Linked DNA regions of Brasilonema sennae CENA114. The protein of the gene in region 2 interacts with the protein of the main gene of each other region in a pairwise test. Links are inferred from orthologs where the notes say so. Each region holds a gene or a part of one and is shown on either strand. Other genes may lie near its edges.

What was found.
Region 1: the proteins of rlmB (region 2) and DP114_RS26220 interact in binary tests that used the Escherichia coli proteins (3 or more experiments, as listed by UniProt). The link is inferred for Brasilonema sennae CENA114 from one-to-one orthologs.
Region 3: the proteins of rlmB (region 2) and tsaE interact in binary tests that used the Escherichia coli proteins (3 or more experiments, as listed by UniProt). The link is inferred for Brasilonema sennae CENA114 from one-to-one orthologs.

The regions. Positions count from the first base shown.
Region 1 is NZ_CP030118.1:6,293,358-6,299,843, reverse strand. The notes cover bases 2,328-5,175. They hold DP114_RS26220 (NAD(P)H-hydrate dehydratase), read right to left. Parts: upstream 4,632-5,175; coding sequence 3,024-4,631; downstream 2,328-3,023. Other genes in these bases: DP114_RS26215 (effector-associated domain EAD1-containing protein), read left to right, coding at 4,911-5,175; DP114_RS26225 (non-ribosomal peptide synthetase), read left to right, coding at 2,328-2,930. Outside these bases: more of DP114_RS26225, read left to right, coding at 1-2,327; more of DP114_RS26215, read left to right, coding at 5,176-5,951; DP114_RS26210 (hypothetical protein), read left to right, coding at 5,968-6,387; DP114_RS26205 (VMAP-C domain-containing protein), read left to right, coding at 6,389-6,486. UniProt on the Escherichia coli protein: Bifunctional enzyme that catalyzes the epimerization of the S- and R-forms of NAD(P)HX and the dehydration of the S-form of NAD(P)HX at the expense of ADP, which is converted to AMP.
Region 2 is NZ_CP030118.1:6,191,612-6,198,179, reverse strand. Bases 2,081-5,010 are described here. They hold rlmB (23S rRNA (guanosine(2251)-2'-O)-methyltransferase RlmB), read right to left. Parts: upstream 4,070-5,010; coding sequence 3,092-4,069; downstream 2,081-3,091. Other genes in these bases: DP114_RS25795 (Mini-ribonuclease 3), read right to left, coding at 4,165-4,647; DP114_RS25805 (DUF1816 domain-containing protein), read right to left, coding at 2,709-3,011; DP114_RS25810 (alpha/beta fold hydrolase), read left to right, coding at 2,081-2,468. In the rest of the region: DP114_RS25820 (CAP domain-containing protein), read left to right, coding at 1-349; DP114_RS25815 (CAP domain-containing protein), read left to right, coding at 802-1,506; more of DP114_RS25810, read left to right, coding at 1,614-2,080; DP114_RS25790 (STAS domain-containing protein), read right to left, coding at 5,095-5,484; carA (glutamine-hydrolyzing carbamoyl-phosphate synthase small subunit), read right to left, coding at 5,760-6,568. UniProt on the Escherichia coli protein: Specifically methylates the ribose of guanosine 2251 in 23S rRNA.
Region 3 is NZ_CP030118.1:3,839,239-3,845,839, forward strand. Bases 2,127-5,089 are described here. They hold tsaE (tRNA (adenosine(37)-N6)-threonylcarbamoyltransferase complex ATPase subunit type 1 TsaE), read left to right. Parts: upstream 2,127-3,358; coding sequence 3,359-3,820; downstream 3,821-5,089. Other genes in these bases: DP114_RS16330 (gluconeogenesis factor YvcK family protein), read left to right, coding at 2,127-3,074; DP114_RS16340 (phosphatase PAP2 family protein), read right to left, coding at 3,807-4,919. Also shown: DP114_RS16320 (response regulator transcription factor), read left to right, coding at 55-765; crossover junction endodeoxyribonuclease RuvC, read right to left, coding at 1,016-1,507; more of DP114_RS16330, read left to right, coding at 1,680-2,126; DP114_RS16345 (hypothetical protein), read right to left, coding at 5,272-5,553; DP114_RS16350 (dihydroorotase), read right to left, coding at 6,026-6,601. UniProt on the Escherichia coli protein: Required for the formation of a threonylcarbamoyl group on adenosine at position 37 (t(6)A37) in tRNAs that read codons beginning with adenine.

The DNA.
Region 1 (6,486 bases), 100 kb from region 2 along the record:
AAACATTGGAATTGCCAGAACTCAGCATCTCTTCCATAGAAGTGGATAATTTTGCATCCCAGTTTGATTTGACTTTGTCAATGAAGGAAACAGAACAGGGATTACAGGGGTTATGGGAATACAGCACTGACCTGTTTGAGGATGCGACAATTACCCGTATGAGTGGGCATTTCCAAACATTGCTTGAGGCAATTGTTGCTAATCCGAATGGTTTCATCTCAGAATTTCCGTTACTAACTGCTCCAGAACAACGACTTTTGCTCCAGTGGAATAACACTCAGGCAAATTACTCCAAACAATCGTGTATCTATCAATTGTTTGAGACTCAGGTAGAGAAGACACCGGATGCTGTAGCTATAGTTTTTGGCAGGGAGCAACTTACTTACAAGCAGCTCAATGAGCGAGCAAATCAACTAGCGCATTATTTGAAACAGCTAGGAGTAAAACCAGATGTCTTGGTGGGAATTTGTGTAGAGCGTTCCATAGAAATGGTGCTAGGACTTTTGGCTATCCTCAAAGCTGGTGGAGCATACGTTCCTCTAGATCCGGCATATCCTCAAGAACGGGTAGATTCCATCTTGTCTGATTCTCAGGTATCAGTGTTGTTAACTGATACTAAAAAATCACTTGCTGTTGCCGTAGACACAACAGTCATCTGTTTAGATACAGATTGGGAAAACATTGCCACCCACAGTGTAGAAAATCCCGCGCCGAGCGCTACCGCCGACAATCTGGCATACGTCATCTATACATCAGGCTCGACTGGTAAGCCTAAAGGCGTACAAATTCCGCATGGTGCTTTAGTCAATTTCTTAACATCCATGCAATGCGAACCAGGATTAACACAGGCGGATGTACTCCTAGCAGTGACAACAATATCATTTGACATTGCTGCCTTGGAACTGTACTTACCCCTGATCACTGGTGCACGTATTGTATTGGCGACAAGGGAAGTGGCGAGCGATGGCTCTTTGCTGAGTGAACTCATTGCTGATGCTGGTGCTACATTGATGCAAGCCACTCCAGCCACTTGGCGGATGTTGCTTACTGCTGAATGGGCTGGTGTTCCTGGGTTGAAAATTCTCTCCGGCGGTGAGGCTTTATCTAGTGACTTGGCACGGCAATTATTAGCAACAGGGGCTGTTGTTTGGAATATGTACGGTCCTACTGAGACAACTATTTGGTCAACTCTGTTAGAAGTAAAAGCAACGCAACTGTCTCATGCTACAGTGCCCATTGGACGTCCAATTGCCAACACGCAAATTTATCTGCTTGACTCTCATATGCAGCCAGTCCCCATTGGCGTCTCTGGCGAACTACACATCGGCGGTGACGGACTTGCGCGAGGCTACCTCAACCGTCCAGACTTGACTGATCTTAAATTCATCCCCAACCCCTTTTCCCAGACAAAGGAAGCACGTCTCTATAAAACTGGCGACTTAGCCCGATACTTGCCTGATGGCAAGATAGAATACATTGAACGCATTGATAACCAAGTCAAAGTACGGGGATTCCGCATAGAATTAGGAGAGATAGAGGCTGTACTGAGCCAACATCCAGCGATACTCCAAACTGTAGTCATAGCTTATGAAGCTGTACCAGGCGATAAACGCTTAGTAGCCTACATTGTTCCCAATCAAGATTCAGTACCTATAACTAGTGAGTTGCGTCTCTATCTTAGAGAAAGGTTACCTGAATACATGGTACCATTCGCTTATCTTTTGTTAGAAGCTCTACCCCTCACTCCTAACGGCAAAGTCAACCGCCGCGCCCTTCCAGCACCCGAGTCAGTCAAGCAAGAATTAGAAGCAGACTTTGTTGCTCCCCGCAATGAGTTAGAACGCCAAATAGCACAGATTTGGGAAGAAATTTTAGGTATCCAACCAGTTGGCGTTACGGTTAACTTCTTTGATTTAGGAGGACATTCCTTACTAGCAGTACGCTTATTCGCGCAGATAGAGAAGAAATTCGGCAAAAAACTTCCCTTATCCACTCTTTTCCAATCAGGTACAGTAGAAGCTCTTGCCGAGATGCTCCATTCTGAAGAAGAAAAACCAGTTGGTGAGCAGGTTTTGGTAACGGCACGTGGCGATGACAAATCCGGTACACTTTGGTCATCCTTGGTACCAATTCAACCAAATGGTTCCAAGCGACCTTTCTTCTGTATCCATCCTCTAGGTGGAGAAATCTTGTGTTATCGTCCTTTAGCATTACATCTGGGTTCGGATCAACCAGTTTATGGAATACAACCACAAGGGTTAGATGGAAAACACACTCCTTTAACCCGGATTGAAGACATGGCAGCCCACTATATTAAAGAAATCCAAACTATTCAGCCCAATGGTCCTTACTATTTAGGAGGTTATTCCTTGGGTGGTATCATTGCTTATGAAATGGCACAGCAACTCCACTCTCTAGGTGAGAAAGTCCGTGTTCTAGCTATGCTTGATACTTCTCGTCCAGGTACTGAGACACGATTACCCTTTGTACTCAGAGTTTTTGAGCACATAAATAATATCATACAAGAAGGACCTACCTACCTACAACAAAAGCTTGTGGGCTGGAGTGAGTGGGGCACGTACCATCTCCGAGACAAATATCGGCGTTTGTTGGAAAAGTCGGAAATTTTACCTGAAGGCGACGAACATTTAGATGTTATGGCTGCTAATGTCCAAGCTATTGAGCAGTATACCTTCAAACCATATCCTGGTCAAATGGCTGTGTTTCGGACTGACGATAAAAATCGGGACGATGCTGTCGGTGTAAAATATGATCCCCAATTTGGTTGGGGCGAGGTAACCGGTGGAGTAGATGTCTATCATCTTCCCGGTTCTCACCTTTCCTTCCTTGATGAACCCGATGTACAAGTATTGGCAGAGCAATTGAAGCTTTGCTTAGAAAAGGCGCAGGCTGCGGAATTAACCAATTAACATCAAGTCCGCTTAATTACTTGTAATTTCTGCGTTACCTCACCCCAACCCTCTCCTTAATAAGGAGAGGGTGCCGCAGGCGGGTGAGGTTCTTCATTTTTTATTGGAAGTAGATACCAAAACAGCAATAAGATAATTCGTCAGAGTATGGGCATCTACTCCCAATTCTGTCCGCTCTTGTGCTGCTAAAATTGCTGCTTGAGAATGCCACCAAGCACCAGTTGCAACAATCTCCTCTACAGAAATCTTTTTAGAAGAAGCTTGCGCCAATAATCCGCCAATCAACCCAGTTAAGACATCCCCACTACCACCACGCGCCAAGGCTGGGGTACTTTCGGGATTAATCCAGACGGTTCCTTGGGAGTTGGCAATAACAGTCCTTGCACCTTTCAATAACACCACTGCACCACTTTGCGCCGCCGCTTCCCGCGTTGCTTTCACCCTGTGCTGATTAGCATCAGCAATTTCAGGAAACAATCGCTTGAATTCACCAGTGTGTGGTGTTAGTACGGTACTATTTTGTCGTTTTTGTAACGTATTGATGGTTCCCATTTCAGCCAAGATATTCAAACCGTCAGCATCTAGAAGTAAGGGGCTAATGCTATCTAATACTTCTTGTAAGATAGGGCTGGCATCTCGGGTTAAGCCGGGACCACAGGCGATCGCACTAAATGAATTCAAATCTGTTTTGGCTGGGAGTTGCAGTTGGGCTATCGCCCCAGATTCTGTTTCCGGACAACCAATAATCAAAGCTTCAGGTAACTGCGCCACCATGATTGATTTGAGAGATTCTGGTACAGCAATTGAGAGCATACCGACACCACTTGCTCGCGCACCCAACCCAGTTAAGATTGCTCCTCCCGAATACCGACGCGAACCACAAATCAACAGCAAATGTCCTTCCTTATATTTATGCGTAACTGGCGGACGGGGTAAAGGCAGAGTGGAGAGGGCTGTTGTTTTTGTGATGCGTTTAGTACTTGGTGAATTTTCCAGTACCACTTGTATATCAGCCAAGGGAATGTCAAAATCTATTAACTCAGCTTTACCGACATAATCGAGAGCTTGGTCTTGCAATAAACCCTGCTTCCACAAACCTAAGCACAACGTGTGCGTAGCACGTACCGCAGTTCCTAAAACTTCACCAGTATCTGTGTGCAACCCCGAAGGTAAATCGATACTAATAATCGGTTTGTCCCATTCATTCAGCTGATTGATAGCGCTAGCGACTGGATCTGTGAGCGTTCTTTCTAAGCCAAATCCAAACAACCCATCAATCAATAAATCACAATCTTGCAGTGGTTCAATCGAGTCATAACACGGTAAACCCAGACTTCTATTATACTGCAAGTGTTGCGAAGTTAATTCTTTTAGTTTAGAGAAAGGGCAATATATCAAGACTTCATAGCCACGAAAGTATAACTCTCGGGCAACAACCAAAGCATCACCACCATTATGACCAGGACCTGTGAGAATTCCTACGCGGGAGGGAGGGAGTGAGGGAGATAAAGAAGCTTTCCCTTTGTTTTCTTGTTGGCAAGACAGGAGGTAAATATCCTGAATACGACGGGCAATAAGTCCTGCCACTTTTTCCATCAAAGCTACCACAGGCATTCCCGCTGTAAAAATACGCTCTTCGATATCGTGCATTTGCTGTGCGGTGACGATGACTTGTGCAATTTTTTCTTGCCTGTCTTTCATTAGTCCTGAGTCCTAAAGTTCTGAGTTTTGAGTAATGAATGCTAAATATTGTGTTTAAATTTATTTAAAAAATTTATCCTGTTCCAGTCCATTTTAATGGACTTCGTCTATGAGCCTGGGACTTACAGTCCTTGGCGGACGAGAACTCAGTCCAATAATCTATAATAACTTTGGCATTTATTTTAGCAGGTACAAGATACTAAGTTATCCTCTGTCCATTTTCTAATTAATATGTGGTACTTTTAATAACAATAAGAGCCAATAATCCCTTCTTAAGTTATGCATCTAACTGGTCCGGAACGTAAGAAATTACGCGACGCTATTCTCAGTGCTTATCGAAGCAAAGCTGATTTAGAAATGATGCTTGATGATGAATTAGAGGAAAATTTAGATGCAATAGCTGAAGGAGCAAATCAGACTCAACGTATTTTTAATTTGATTAAATGGGCTGAATCAAGAGGTAAGTTAGACTACCTAATTATCGCTGCGTATAATACAAACCCAGAGAATCAAGAGTTAAAACAGTTTTATCAAACTATATTTCAGCAAAGATTTCTTATTAATCCCATTCCAATAAATATTACTGCAAATACGGGTCCAGATATTAATTGGCTAGGACCAACAGAAGAACTACAACTTCAAGGTTTATTTCAGTCTGAACCAGATTTTTGGGATGTTGGCTTTTTGAAGAGAGCCATTGAACAAATAACATCTGTATGTCGGATTGAAATAAACTCGCGCAAAATTGGAACGGGTGTTCTAGTAGCAGATAATCTTGTACTGACAAATTACCACGTTCTCAAGCCGAATGAAAATGAAGATATCCAAACCAATGCTCTCAATGCAGTTTTGCGTTTTGGCTGTTTGAGTTCAAATTCCGGAAACGAGACAGACGGACTGGTATTTAAATTAGAAAGTCAGCAACCAATTCTACACTCTAGTCCGATCGACAAACTTGATTATGTTTTGCTGCAAGTGGAGAAACGTCTTCTCGACGCCAAGGATATTAAACCTGCTTGTTGGGATGCGAATTATCTTCCCGTTAAAGGGATGGGAATCCATCTTCTGCAACATCCCGAAGGGGACTCAATGAAAATATCTATCAGTCGTGATGGGATAACTGGAGTTTATCAGGAGAGAGGATTAGTTCAATATGTTAACAAAACTGCCTTGGGGTCGAGTGGTGCGCCATGCTTTGATGATGATTGGAAAATAGTCGCTTTGCATCATGCTCAGCGAGCCAAAAGTTTTGGTACTATCCGCGAAGGAATTTTATTTAGTGCCATTTATCAGGAAATTAAAGATTACCTTAAAAGATAGATAACTAATAACTGATATGACGAGACGTATTATTACAACACAACTAGAGGCAAATACTTCTTCCAACATTGATGGTTATTTTGATAAGCTCATCAAATACATTCCCTCGGAAATTGTTGTGGGTTGGATAGCTGTAAAAGGACTTCTTATCAGCGATAATGAGATTCCCAGTAATAGTTTATTGTGGATTTTATTTATTGTTTTTACTGGGTTAACTGCTGTTTATATTTTCAAGCAAACTTCAGAACCTAGAAAGCCACCAGCCATCACTCAAGTTCTCATTTCTACAGGGGCATTTATTGTTTGGGTATTTGCTTTAGGAGAGCGATTTTCTTCATTGGCGTTTTACCGTCCTGTTTATGGTTCGGTAGTTTTGATTCTTTATAGTCTCATAGTGCCTTTATTTAATCCTCCTGAAGGAGAAAAAGTTAAATGAAATGACGATAAATTTAAAGAAATCTTCACAGAAAGAATTAATAGAAGCTATTCTTAACGCTTATCCCGATGAAGGAGATCTAAAGATGCTCCTTGATTT
Region 2 (6,568 bases):
AGGTGCTCAAGATCATGTCAAAGATAATGGCTTAAAAGGCTCCAGAGGTCACCAAGGCAGCGATGGTAGTAATCCATCTACTCGTATGGATCGCTACGGAATTTGGCAATCTACTGCTGGGGAAAATATCAGCTATGGCTCTAGTACCGCTGAAGATATCGTCATACAATTACTTGTTGATGATGGAGTGCCCAACCGTAGTCATAGAAGAAACATTTTTAACCCCAATTTTAGAGTGGCTGGAGTTGCCTATGGGATTCACGCTAAATACAAAACGATGTGCGTGATTAATTATGCCGGAGAATATCAAGACAAAGACATTGCTGTTTCGGCCAGCGATCATCGTTAAACATGGCTCTTTGAGCTTATAAACTCTTTATCCCACTGCTTTTTCTGAATGCGAGTGCGTGCCATAGTCATCAACAAGGAGTCTTCGTGTTTTCAGTTCGCAGTGGTATGAGTTACTAAGTTACCTGGAAACCAGTCATCAATTCATGCATCTAATAAAGACATATAGCGATTCTCACTCGCATACAATACAGGTGTACGGTGGAAGCACGCTATAGAACATTGGTGTGAACTTAGGCAAAACGAAAGTCTCACAAGACTTTCAGGTTCTCTCGTTGCCATCCTTCAAAGCAAGTTGGATGCCTAAAACCAGGCATAACCTCTTTACGAAGAACAGGCTATCGACTTGGGTTTTCTTATTAAATTGACATCAATAGCTATAGAACAGCTCCTACAAACAATCTGTATGACACCCAATTGGGAACTGCTATATTGACTGGTTGCTCCAAACTTATGAAGTTGTTGACGCCTCAGATGGTATTTTGGATATTTACACTCGTCACCCTATCGACTACATCTTGTGATGTATTATTTGAGCCTGACTCCTCTGTACCTAACATTCCCGAAGGAAATTCTGATGTGTCGCTAACTGGGAAAACTCTTTCTCGCCTTGAACAACAAGTAATTGTAGAAATGAACAAGGCGAGAACGAATCCCACTGCTTATGCTGCTGTATTAAAAAACTATAGGCAACGTTTTGAAGGTAATCGAGTTAAAATTTCGCGTCATGTCTATTTACAAACAGAGGAAGGAGTGAAAGCCGTTGATGAGGCGATCGCCTTTCTCAACTCAGTCACTCCAGTCGGACCTTTAACAGCATCCAAAGGAATGTCACGAGCTGCTAAGGATCATGTCAAAGACCAAGGATCAAAAGGAATTCTTGGTCACAAAGGAAGCGACAAGAGTGATCCCTTTACTCGCTTAAGCCGCTACGGAACTTGGAAACGCACCGCCGGAGAAAATATTAGTTATGGTTCCCACACGGCGCAAGATATTGTCATGCAATTAATTATTGACGATGGAGTTCCAGATCGCGGTCATAGAATAAATATGTTTAATCCTGCTTTTAAGGTAGCGGGAGTTGCTTTTGGAATTCACAACACATACAGGCAGATGTGTGTGATTAATTATGCAGGAAGGTATGTAGAAAAGTCATAATTCCTAACTCAAGGACCTTTGACAGATGACTGATTCATGTGGTGCGTGGTACAAATGTACCTGGAATTTGCCTATGTGACATAATTATATAAAGCAACATAATAATGATGAACTCTCGCCATAGCAACACAGCTTCATCTGCTGTTGACCTCAACGTTCACATTCAAGGTCAAGGCTTCCCAATTCTCTGCTTACACGGTCATCCTGGTTCTGGTTCTAGTCTTTGTGTCTTTACCAATCACCTGTCAAAACGCTTTCAAACTTTGGCTCCAGACTTGCGTGGATATGGCAAGAGTCGGTTTAATGGCGATTTTGATATGCGCGACCATTTGATTGACCTGGAAGCGCTTTTAGACCGCCTTAGAATTAAAAAATGTCTAATATTGGGCTGGTCGCTCGGTGGCATTTTAGCAATGGAACTAGCACTACAGCTACCGGAACGAGTCACTGGACTGATTTTAGTGGCGACAGCTGCCCGACCCAGAGGCAATCATCCGCCTATAACCTGGCAAGATAATGTTTACACCGGTGTTGCTGGACTGTTGAGTTATATTAAACCAGATTGGCAGTGGAATATTGAAACTTTTGGCAAGCGATCGCTCTTTCGCTACCTGATTCAACAACACACTCCCGCAGCCTACAGCTACATAGCAAAAGATGCAGTATCAGCCTACTTACAAACTTCTGCTCCTGCGACTCGCGCTCTTTTTTCGGCGATTGGGGCTGGGTACAATCGACTAACAGAGCTAGAAAAAATTCAATGTCCTTCTTTAGTACTAGCTGGTGCATGCGATCGCCACATAACAGCTGACGCCAGCTTAGAAACTTCTCGCTACCTCAAAGATTGTCAGTCACACTGCTATCCTAATACTGCTCATCTTTTCCCATGGGAAATCCCGAACCAGGTATTGAGCGACATTGACTGCTGGCTTGAGAAAAACCAAAAAGTTGTCAGTGTGTAGTTACGCCTAAGCGTAACTACGAAATAGCCTTATAACCAGAAAAGAACCAATAACAGTTAACAGTGAGTCCAGCGCGCATGAGACGTTTTCCCGCCGTAGGCGACTGGCGTTCGCCCTCCAGGCGTGCGCTTTGCGCATACCCGATAGCCGTAAGGCGTGGCGTTAGCCATAGGGTTATCAGTAAACAATGAACAGTGAATTCATAACTGATAACTGATAACTGAATTCTCCTGAATTTAATTACATTTGACCGCTAAAGACAGGCTGTACTTTGCGGTCAGTCCGTTCCCCCAGGTCATCAGCAATCGTCAAAGCAGTTGGTTTACAGCGTTTTACATCAACCCCAATTCCTTGGGCTCCTTCGAGTTCCAAATCTTCTACGTAGCCTTTTATGGCCGCTTTTGCATCAGCAGAACTGACAAACGGTCCAAAGTAGTAAGTGCAACGGGGGTTTTGTGTTACAACTTCCACCCACCAAGCCAAGCCAAAATTGTCGAATATGTTAATCAACAATTCCTTAAAGTTATTCCAAATAGTTTTCATGGTTCTCGCCAATTTCTAAATGTGATACTCGGTTTTAAATGCTGCCAGTTTTGACTGCTTTACATTTCTTTATACTCTGTTTACTCTTCTTTTTTCAAAGAAATTTTTTGGAATTTATCCACGTATAGGGTATTTATCCAGCGATGACGATAAATTTCATAAAGCGCCATACCCGCTGCTACTGAGGCATTCAAACTTGGAGTCTTACCTTGCAAGGGGATCGACACCAAAAAATCACAATGTCGTTGTGTCAAAATACTCAAACCTTCGCCCTCAGAACCAACTACCAAAACAATAGGACCGTTAAATTTCACGCTATGTATAGGTTCGCTTGCTTCTGTAGCAGTACCGTAAATCCAAAAGCCACCAGCTTTCAGTTCTTCCAAAGCACGTTGCAAGTTCACCGCCCTAACTACGAGAAAGTTTTCTAAAGCACCAGCAGCTACTTTCATGACTGTGGAGGTGATTCCACATGCTCTACGTTGTGGGATCACCATTCCTTGAGCACCCAATGCTTCTGCTGTGCGAATAATTGCTCCCAAGTTGTGAGGATCAGTGATTCCATCAGCCACAACAATCACAGGATCAGTTTCAGATTTTGCCTTGGCAATCAACTCATCCAAGTCAATGTAGGCATAGGGAGCAATTTGTGCCGCTACACCTTGGTGGTTAGCTTGTTCTGTAATTTGGTCTAGGCGCTTAGGCTCAACTTCGTCGATAATTGTGCCATTTTCTTTCGCTCGTAAAATCAGCGAATGAAAGCGGGGATCGTAACGGAGGCGCGAAGTGATCCAGATACGGTTAAGATCCCGCTCGCTTTCCAAAGCACTCAACACTGGATGACGACCGTAGATCAAATCTGTATCTTCTGATTGATCAGAAGATACAGATGAATCAAAGAATTTCTGATGCGGGCGTGGGCTGTCTCTCAAACCGTTAGCACCCTTACCTCTGGGATTGGGACTCAGATGAGAAATGACACGCTTGCCCTTGACTCTCAAGGGTTGCGCAGTATTGTTTTCGCCAGAAGTCTTAATTTTTCTTGGTTTATCAATCATGTGAGTTATTGGTAGAGCTTAATAGGTAAGCATTGTTGTGATCTCAATTGGTCTGAACCGACTCTGCAAGTTTTGCGATTCGTGAATTGAATTTCTTACGGCTTTTCTAAGTCAAGTTTTTGCAAAAGTTCGCTTAAGCGATCAAAATCGGTGAGATACAGGTAGCCAATTAAAGTTTCTAAACTAGTTGCTTGTTGATAGGTTGCCATATCAACCCGCCTAGGGCGTCCGGTGGCAGCGTTGCGACCCCGTCGGACAATTTCTAACTCAGTGTTATTTAGATGAGGATACAGCGACTCCAACATTTTGGCTTGCGTCTCTGCCCTGACTTGTGCCACAACTAGACGATGGTATGCTTCGGGTCGCCTTGATGGTAGTAGATAAAACATTCTAACGTAGAGCTCACAAACTGCATCTCCCAAGTAAGCTAAAGCAGTAGGAGATATTTGTTGCAGCTGGGCTTGTGAAATTTCTTGGAATAATTGCTCTTTGCTTGCCCTTAGTAGTTGACACCAAACTGAATCCTGACTAGGAATTTCATTTGAGCCATCTAGTAGGTTTTCCTCCTTTGATGTCACAAGTTTTTCTTTCCTCACAAGCTACATTAGGCAGGTTTACCTAAGCATAGTCAATGCTGAAAAATTTACTTGCTAAATTTTATCTTTTTTTCAATTTTGGTTACCATTTCATATACTAAAAGCACTGAGGTGTGAAGTGTAAAAACCAGATAGATCCATAATTATTTATCTGGAACCTAAAAGTAAAAATGCTTTAAAAGCCTTAAATTATAAGGTTATGACTTATGAAATGGAGTTTATATCTTCAGATTATAGCATACAATCACAGGTTTTTGAGCCTTATACACTATTTATTTATGTTTCTCAACCCGAGATATTTGTACTTTACGATTTCGCTCCGTACTTTATGAGTTAACATTACGCAAAATCACAAATTCTAATTTAATAATAATTAAGCTATCCAGATTAAATTATCGGATAGCTATATAAGGTTCTCGGGTCAAGGAATCAAGACGATTTGACGTTTTCTAGAGCCGTATCAACTGACTGTTGTAGGGCGAGAAACTTCTCCAAGCGAACAAGCTTGACCGTCTGAGTAACACGGGCATTAGTGACAATTTGGAAAGTGCCTTTGGAGTTTTGAGCCTGCTTGGCTAACTGTACCAAAGCACCCAAGCCAGAGCTATCAACAAAATCGATTTGCGAGAGATCCAGAATAATGTGCCCTGGTCCCTCGTCAATCTTGCTCCCAATAACCTTGCGAAATGTCGGTTCGGAAAACGCGTCTAACAAACCTGTGAGGCGGAATAGCTGGCAGTTATCCCGGACTTCACGAGTGCCTCTCAGGCTTACAGTTAGATTAAGTGGCTCAGCAATAATTCCCTCCAGATAAGTTATGGTGAACGCTCAAGTATAGATGGTTTTAGTGTAGGTTGTCTACAACCTACTGGCAGGGAAGATGGGATATAGGGGAAAAGAGGAAAGTAGAGAGCCACACAGTAAGACTGGTGATGCTTTGAGGGTAATCAGAAGGTAGGTAACTGGGGTTAGCCATAGGTATACCCTAAAGGTGAGGGAAAATGATCCCTGCCTTTTGTGCTCCCTCACTTTCTCACTTTTATTGTCTGCCTCATCTTTGTTGTCCCCTTACCCTTGCGCGACTTTCTTCATTTTTATCCTACTTTGGCAACTGTTGCTCGACGAGCAGCTCGCATTGTTTGAACAAATTGCTCAAACAGATAGTCAGCATCGTGAGGACCAGGACTTGCCTCTGGATGATATTGTACGGAAAACACAGGCAAAGACTTGTGACGTAATCCAGCAACAGTCAAGTCGTTTAAATTAAGATGGCTAATTTCTACAACGCTGTTAGGTAAAGTGTCTGGATCAATTGCAAAGCTATGGTTTTGGCTGGTAATTTCTACTTTTTGTTGTAGACCAGCTGGCTGATTTAAACCACGATGACCAAATTTTAGTTTAAAAGTTTCCGCTCCTAGTGCATGACCCAATATCTGGTGTCCCATACAAATACCAAATATCGGTTTGTTAGTCTCCAGTAACGCTTTTGTGGTTTTTATTCCTTCGGTGACAGATGCTGGATCGCCAGGACCATTAGAAAGAAAGATTCCATCGGGATTGTATTTGAGAATTTCTTCTGGTAAGGTATTTGCGGGAACAATAATAACCCGACAACCGTAACTTGCTAAACGACGCAAAATATTGCGTTTTACCCCAAAGTCAATGGCGACGACAGTAAAAGATTCCTCGGAATTTTCTTGACAAGCAGGGTTAAACTCCCATACTGGCTGGGTGGGATCAGACCATTCATATATGTCTGGGGTGGTAACCTCGTGCACAAGGTTCAATCCTTTCATGTTAGGGGCTGCCTGTACTTGCTCTAGCAATTCAGCCTCATCCAGAATTTCTGTGGAAATACCACCATTCATGGCTCCGAACTCCCGAATTTTACGAGTTAATGCGC
Region 3 (6,601 bases), 2.4 Mb from region 2 along the record:
TTTCTTGATGGAATTCGCGCTTTATCCTATAAATTTTTGTGCAAAGTGATGGTCATGGCTCCTGCCAAGATTCTTGTAGTTGATGACGACCCTGCGGTTCGGAACTTAATCCAACGCTTCTTAATTAGGCAAAACTATCAGGTAGAATCTGCCGAAGATGGTAAAACAGCTCTAGCGCTGTTTGAGCAATTTAACCCAGACTTGGTAATTTTAGATGTAAATTTACCGGACGTGATTGGATTTAACCTCTGCCAAGAGATGCAAAGCCGTAATGGAGTTTTTGTACTGATGTTAACAAGTCGTGCAGACGAAGCCGACAAGATTCGCGGCTTTTCTAAAGGTGCTGATGATTATCTGACCAAACCCTTTGGTCTAGGGGAATTGGAAGTAAGAGTAGCAGCCATTTTAAGGCGTCAGCGTGTTGTTACTACAGCAGAACAGAAGAGGTTAGTATTTGAAAAACTAATGATTGACCCCGTACGGCGGGAAGTTACGCTTAACACTCAACCAGTGCCTTTAACTGCTTTGGAATTTGACCTGTTGCATTTTTTAGCTAGCCATCCTGGTCGAGTTTGGCGGCGTTCTGAACTGATTCAGGAGGTTTGGGACTATGAGTACGTCGGCGATCAAAGAGTTGTAGACGTCCATATCGGTCAAATTCGTAAGAAGATTGAGATTGATGCCAGCCAACCAGCATTAATTCAAACTGTACGAGGCGTCGGATATAAGTTTGAATCTTCTTCTCAAGCTCAACAATTTGAATAATCTTTATAACCTAAAAGATTGCCAAAACTGTGGTTCACAGATATTTTACTGGCGAATCTGGTTAAAAAGTAACCTTCATACAACTCCTTTATCAGATCTAGTGCACAAGCACAAATCAGGCATTGTTTTAAGGCCTCAGTCTCTTAACTTCAAGATCTGGGGCGAAAGAAAAAACGAATTAAAGATGAAACACTCTATCCTTGAGTTTTCAGTTCTACATTAGACTTGCCTGATTTTTCGCAAAAGACAACTAAATCTGAAACCATGCTGTCAGCGCGACAGCCAATGCATCAGCTGCATCATCTGGATGAGGAATATATTCTAAATTCAATTCCCGCGCCACAGCTTGCTGAACTTCCTGTTTCTCAGCGTTACCATATCCGGTTAACGCTTGCTTAATTTGGCCAGGAGTGAACTCTACTGTTGGTAATTCATGTTGCCCTAAAACTAACATGATCACTCCCCGCGCTTGAGCAATGGAGATGGTATTTGCCATACGATAGAAGAAGAATTTCTCTATTGCTACCAGTTCAGGTTGAAATTCTTTGATCAGGGTGTGTAAATCGTCGTATAACGTACATAGCCGCTGTCCAATTTCTGTATTGGCTGGCGTATTGATAACACCAAAGTCGAGTAGGTTGAGTGAATTTTCTTGCACCCTGTCTTGATTTTTTTGGCATATAATCGCCCCAAATCCTAAACTTGCTAGTCCCGGATCTATTCCTAAAATTCGCTGTTCCATTGACTTGTTATTTTTTTGACCACAAAGCCTATTAACTCGGTATACTGGCAATTTAGACTATGTACCTTTAGTCCAATAGGATTGAAAACTGTAACAATTCCACATCCGAATTTCAACCAGGTGGTATACATTTTCTGTTAATCATTGTTAGTAATACTGCTATAAATCAGGTATGTCAATTGGTTTTCTAAGACTTGCCCTTAAAGCGCTGCAAAAGCAGTCACGCAGTCGCACTTCCTATCGAGTAAACCAGTGGTTCAAGTGGTTGTCCCCTGGACTATCAGTAAAACGATGGTTGCTCATCAGTCTTGGAGGCATGATATTAGCAAGTCTGGGATTAGCTATCTGGATTAGGCTAACGCCAATTTTTTGGGCAATTAAGTTTTTGAGGCGCATTCTGGGAGTGATCACCGATATTGTACCGTATTACATCAGCGGTCCTTTGGTGATAGTAGGCGGCTTGTTGTTGCTTCTGTGGGGACAAACTCGGACAGTAAGTTCAATTACTCAGGTACTCAGATCAGAAGGTGATGAGGATCTCATTGATGTGTTGCTGGCACATCGCCGATTGTACCGGGGACCAAAAATTGTAGTCATTGGTGGTGGTACGGGACTTTCCACATTGCTTAGAGGTCTCAAAGTTTACAGCGCCAAAATTACCGCGATTGTCACTGTGGCTGATGACGGGGGTTCTTCAGGGCGATTACGTCAGGAATTTGGCGTGCTACCACCAGGAGATATTCGTAATTGTTTAGCAGCATTAGCTGACGAAGAAAAGTTACTGACAGAACTGTTTCAGTACCGCTTTAAAGCTGGGGATGGTTTGACTGGTCACAGTTTTGGCAATTTGTTCTTGACGGCGATGAGTGACATTACTGGCGATTTAGAAAGAGGTGTCGCCGCCAGTTCTAAAGTCCTAGCAATTCGAGGACAAGTTTTGCCAGCAACCCTCAGCGATGTGCGCCTCTGGGCTGAGTTAGCCGATGGTCGCCATATAGAAGGGGAATCTAAAATTACCGAAGCGGGTGGTAGTATTGTCAAAATTGGCTGCATCCCCGCAAATCCGCCAGCTTTGCCAGCAGCTATCAAGGCAATCAAAGAAGCTAATTACATTATTATGGGTCCTGGTAGTCTTTACACCAGCGTCATTCCCAATTTGTTAGTACCAGAAATTGCTGATGCGATCGCCGCCTCGGACGCACCACGCATTTACATCTGTAATATAATGACACAGCCTGGAGAAACTCAGGGATACACTGTTGCTGATCACATTAGGGCGATTGATGCTGCTTGTGGTAGACCACTATTTAATGCCGTACTGGTACACAAAAAATCTCCTAGCGAACTCGCACTGACGCGGTATGCTCAACAAAACTCCCATCCTGTTTTCTTAGATCGAGAAGCCATAGCTCAGTTGGGACGCCGAATTGTGATAGCTAACGTGATGCATGAAGATGAAACAGGTTGCGTGCGTCATAACTCTCAACAATTAGCACGAGTGTTGTGGCGGTGGTACAGTGGAGGGCATCTAAACAATTCAAAATTCAGAATTCAAAATTCCAAATAAAAGACATTTTTAGTTGGGGATTTATAGTAGTGGCCAAACTCGTTAGCACAAGCCAGGGGTACACGCCTTTAAAGCGCGTACATTGTGAATTGATTGTTGTCCTAAGCAACAGTCTATAGCTAGAAACCTGATCTGAAACGAATTCACTGATTTAGAGTAGTTCTTAGGAACAAGCTGCACCAACAAAAATAATTTTTAATTTAGCACCTTCTACAAAGAAGCTGTAAATTGCGTGTAGGACATAGTCGTTATTTTGAATTAAGCCAAGGGGGGGGTGAGTGATGATGAGAATTTTTCTGGCAGATATAACCGCGACGCGAAAGCTTGGAATAACTCTTGCTCAATCACTAAATGCTGGTAATGTGATTTTACTAGAAGGTGATTTAGGTGCTGGCAAAACGACATTAGTACAAGGGATCGGGGAAGGCTTGGGCATTACTGATCCAATAGTCAGCCCAACTTTCACCCTGATTAACGAGTACACACAGGGACGTCTTCCCCTTTACCATCTGGATTTATACCGTTTGGAATCAAATCAAGTCCCCGCATTAAACTTAGAAACCTACTGGGAAGGCATTGAAGTTACACCAGGAATTGTCGCGATTGAGTGGGCGGAACGTATGCCCTATAAACCAGACAGCTATCTCAGTGTACGCTTGAGTTATGGAGATGAAAAAACTCGGCAAATGGAAATTACACCCCATAATTGCGTTCTTAGTGAAGAAATCGTTACTAGGCGTATGTAATCTGTACCTTTTCAGCTTTGTGTGAATCTCTCAGTCCGAAAATTGTGTGTAGATCTTTACCTGATGACTGAAATTTTTGCCATAGTTCCAAGCTTTTAATACAGACAATCAACCACACTAAACCTGCCGCATAGCCAGCTACTACATCACTGGGCCAGTGTACACCAAGATAAAGCCGACTAAAACCTATTGCAACAATTAAGACAACGGTCAAGGCCAAAATTTGTTCTCGCCATTGAGGAAATTCCTTTGCCAAAATATAGCCTACAAAGCCATAAATCACTATTGACCCCATTGCATGACCGCTAGGAAAGCTGTGATGACCTACATTAATAATCCAGTCCCACAAGTCGGGACGTGCTCTACCAAACAGCCGTTTTAGGAAAAAAGTTAAACCCATAGCACCAATTGCAGCTATGCTCAAGGTAGTTGCTTGAGTGCGACGATTATAACGCTGTAGTCCTATTCTCAATCCCAAACAAATTAACAGCAAAACGACTGGTTGGCCAAGAAAAGTGATACCAACCATAATGCGATCAAGAAGTGGCGTATGCAGCTTCTGAATTGCTAGTAAAATGCGTTCATCAAGACCATATCTATGTAGCAGTCCGGTGCATAAAACAAGAGTGCACACAGTTGTTCCTGATGTTAAAATAAGTTGACTGCCCGCTTGCTCTAATTGTTTTTTGACACGCGTTTGGGTGCTTTCTTGTTTCTGAGCACCAACTGTCAAGTTATTTAATTTTCTTTTGTTTATAGGTAATATTATTGCTTCTTCTGGCGCTATGCTTATGTAAGATGTCCTTAGAGGTAATTTTCTGCCTTGTTTTGTGTAATCCAAGACAATTTTTTCAAGAAGCCAGGCTATAGCATTTGCACTTAAATCTGAGTGGAAAAGAACAAGAACATTTCCTGTATCATGATTGGCACGCACTTGTTTAACGTCTTTCTCTTCCGATAATCGCAATTCAAGATATCTTTTGAGAGCTTCCGAACGATAAAGCCCATTTACCTTATATCTAGCTCTTCCTTTTACAGCAGTGTGTATTGCCCGAACTAAAGGATTTTGATTGAGGAAGTTATTATGATGAGTACCCATTTTTCTACTTAGCTGATTCTAGTCAAATTGTATTAAAATTTGACTGGTGGGACATTAACCGGAAATGATATCAATCTTAAACTTTTTGGGTGTCTTTAGACCGCAGAAAGTTCAAGCATAAGGCAGTGCGGTTTGTGTACCATCTCCATGAGGAGAACGCAATCGTCATCGCTTGTTAGGCAAGACAAACATGGTCAGATTTTAGTCTCTGGATCATGGTTTTAGCGCTAGAGAGTACCCGATACATAATAGTGTTAAGCGCTTGGTTGATGTTGTGTACTGTCAATTAGGTTAATCAGAGCATTAAAGATAGCTTTCATAACAGATTTTGTTGTTACTTCGGGTGGCAAAACTATCTTTGGCGCAGTTTTAACGCAGTTCGGCGGAATTCCCCATCCACCGTGCAGTGGGGATGGATAGCGGGAAAAATATGAGGTACATCCTCAAAGGATGTCCGAACATTTTTCAACGTATCCGGAATGGTTAGAACAGGCGTGGTAGCATATAAATGCCCGTAGCAATTAGAAGCTCTAGTGAGGCAGCATTGGTGACGACCAACCACTTGACACAAACGGACTACTTTGTAGGTGAACAGTGCAAACGTTGGGAAACGTAACTCAAACATAGAATTCATTTGGATTCGCTACATAACAAGACTCCGTGGTATGTCAGGAGCGAAGTCTCTAAACTGCCTGTGGAGGTATCGTTCCCGGGGATAAGAGGATGCAAATCTAATTATCGCTGGTTCACCAATGTTCGCGCAGCGTGCCCGAAGGGCTTAGCAGGAAATTTCTACAAGGCGACTTGTAGAAGCCCCATCCGCGACGCGGTGGGGAGAACGTCACTAAGATTGACCAGATGCGTACGCGCAGCATCAAGCCTCTGGCTGTTCGCATGTGCTGATCTAAAATCACACCTGGTTGATAACTAACGATTATAGATGCAGCTGTGGGGTTAACACGGACATTCGTAATCCTAATCCCGGTTGTATTGCAAAAACTGAAAACTTTTCAGTATAAGTATCAAAAGTGCTAAAAGTCGACAAGTAGTAGGCAGAAACAAACAGTCTTTCTCTTAATTCTACAGAGCAAAGCAGAATAATTTGACTAATGATTAAAAGTTAAAGCTTGACCCCGCACTTTTGTATCTACCTTGCCTTTTTCATATACAATCTGACCACCTACTATAGTTAGTACAGGCCATCCAGTTAAATTCCAGCCTTCAAAAGGACTCCAACCACATTTGGTCAATAATTCCTCGCGTAACACAGGACGATAAGTGTCCAAGTCTACAAGAACTAAATCGGCATCAAAACCAGGAGCGATCGCCCCCTTATTTGGAATACCATATGCCTTGGCTACCGCTTGTGACATCCAGTGAACAACTTGAGCTACGGTACACTGTCCTTGCATTGCAGCGGTTAACATCAAAGGTAGAGAAGTTTCTACACCAGGCATCCCAGAGGGAGCGTTTGGATACTCTTGAGCTTTCTCATCTATTGTATGAGGTGCATGATCTGTGGCAATAAAATCAATCACGCCATCACGCAAAGCTTGCCAAAGGACTTGATTATCGTGGGGCGATCGCAAAGGCGGATTCATCTGCGCCAAGGTACCAATCTTGTCATACGCAGTGGTATTAAGCAACAAATGCTGGGGTGTCACTTCTGCTGTCACCCAACT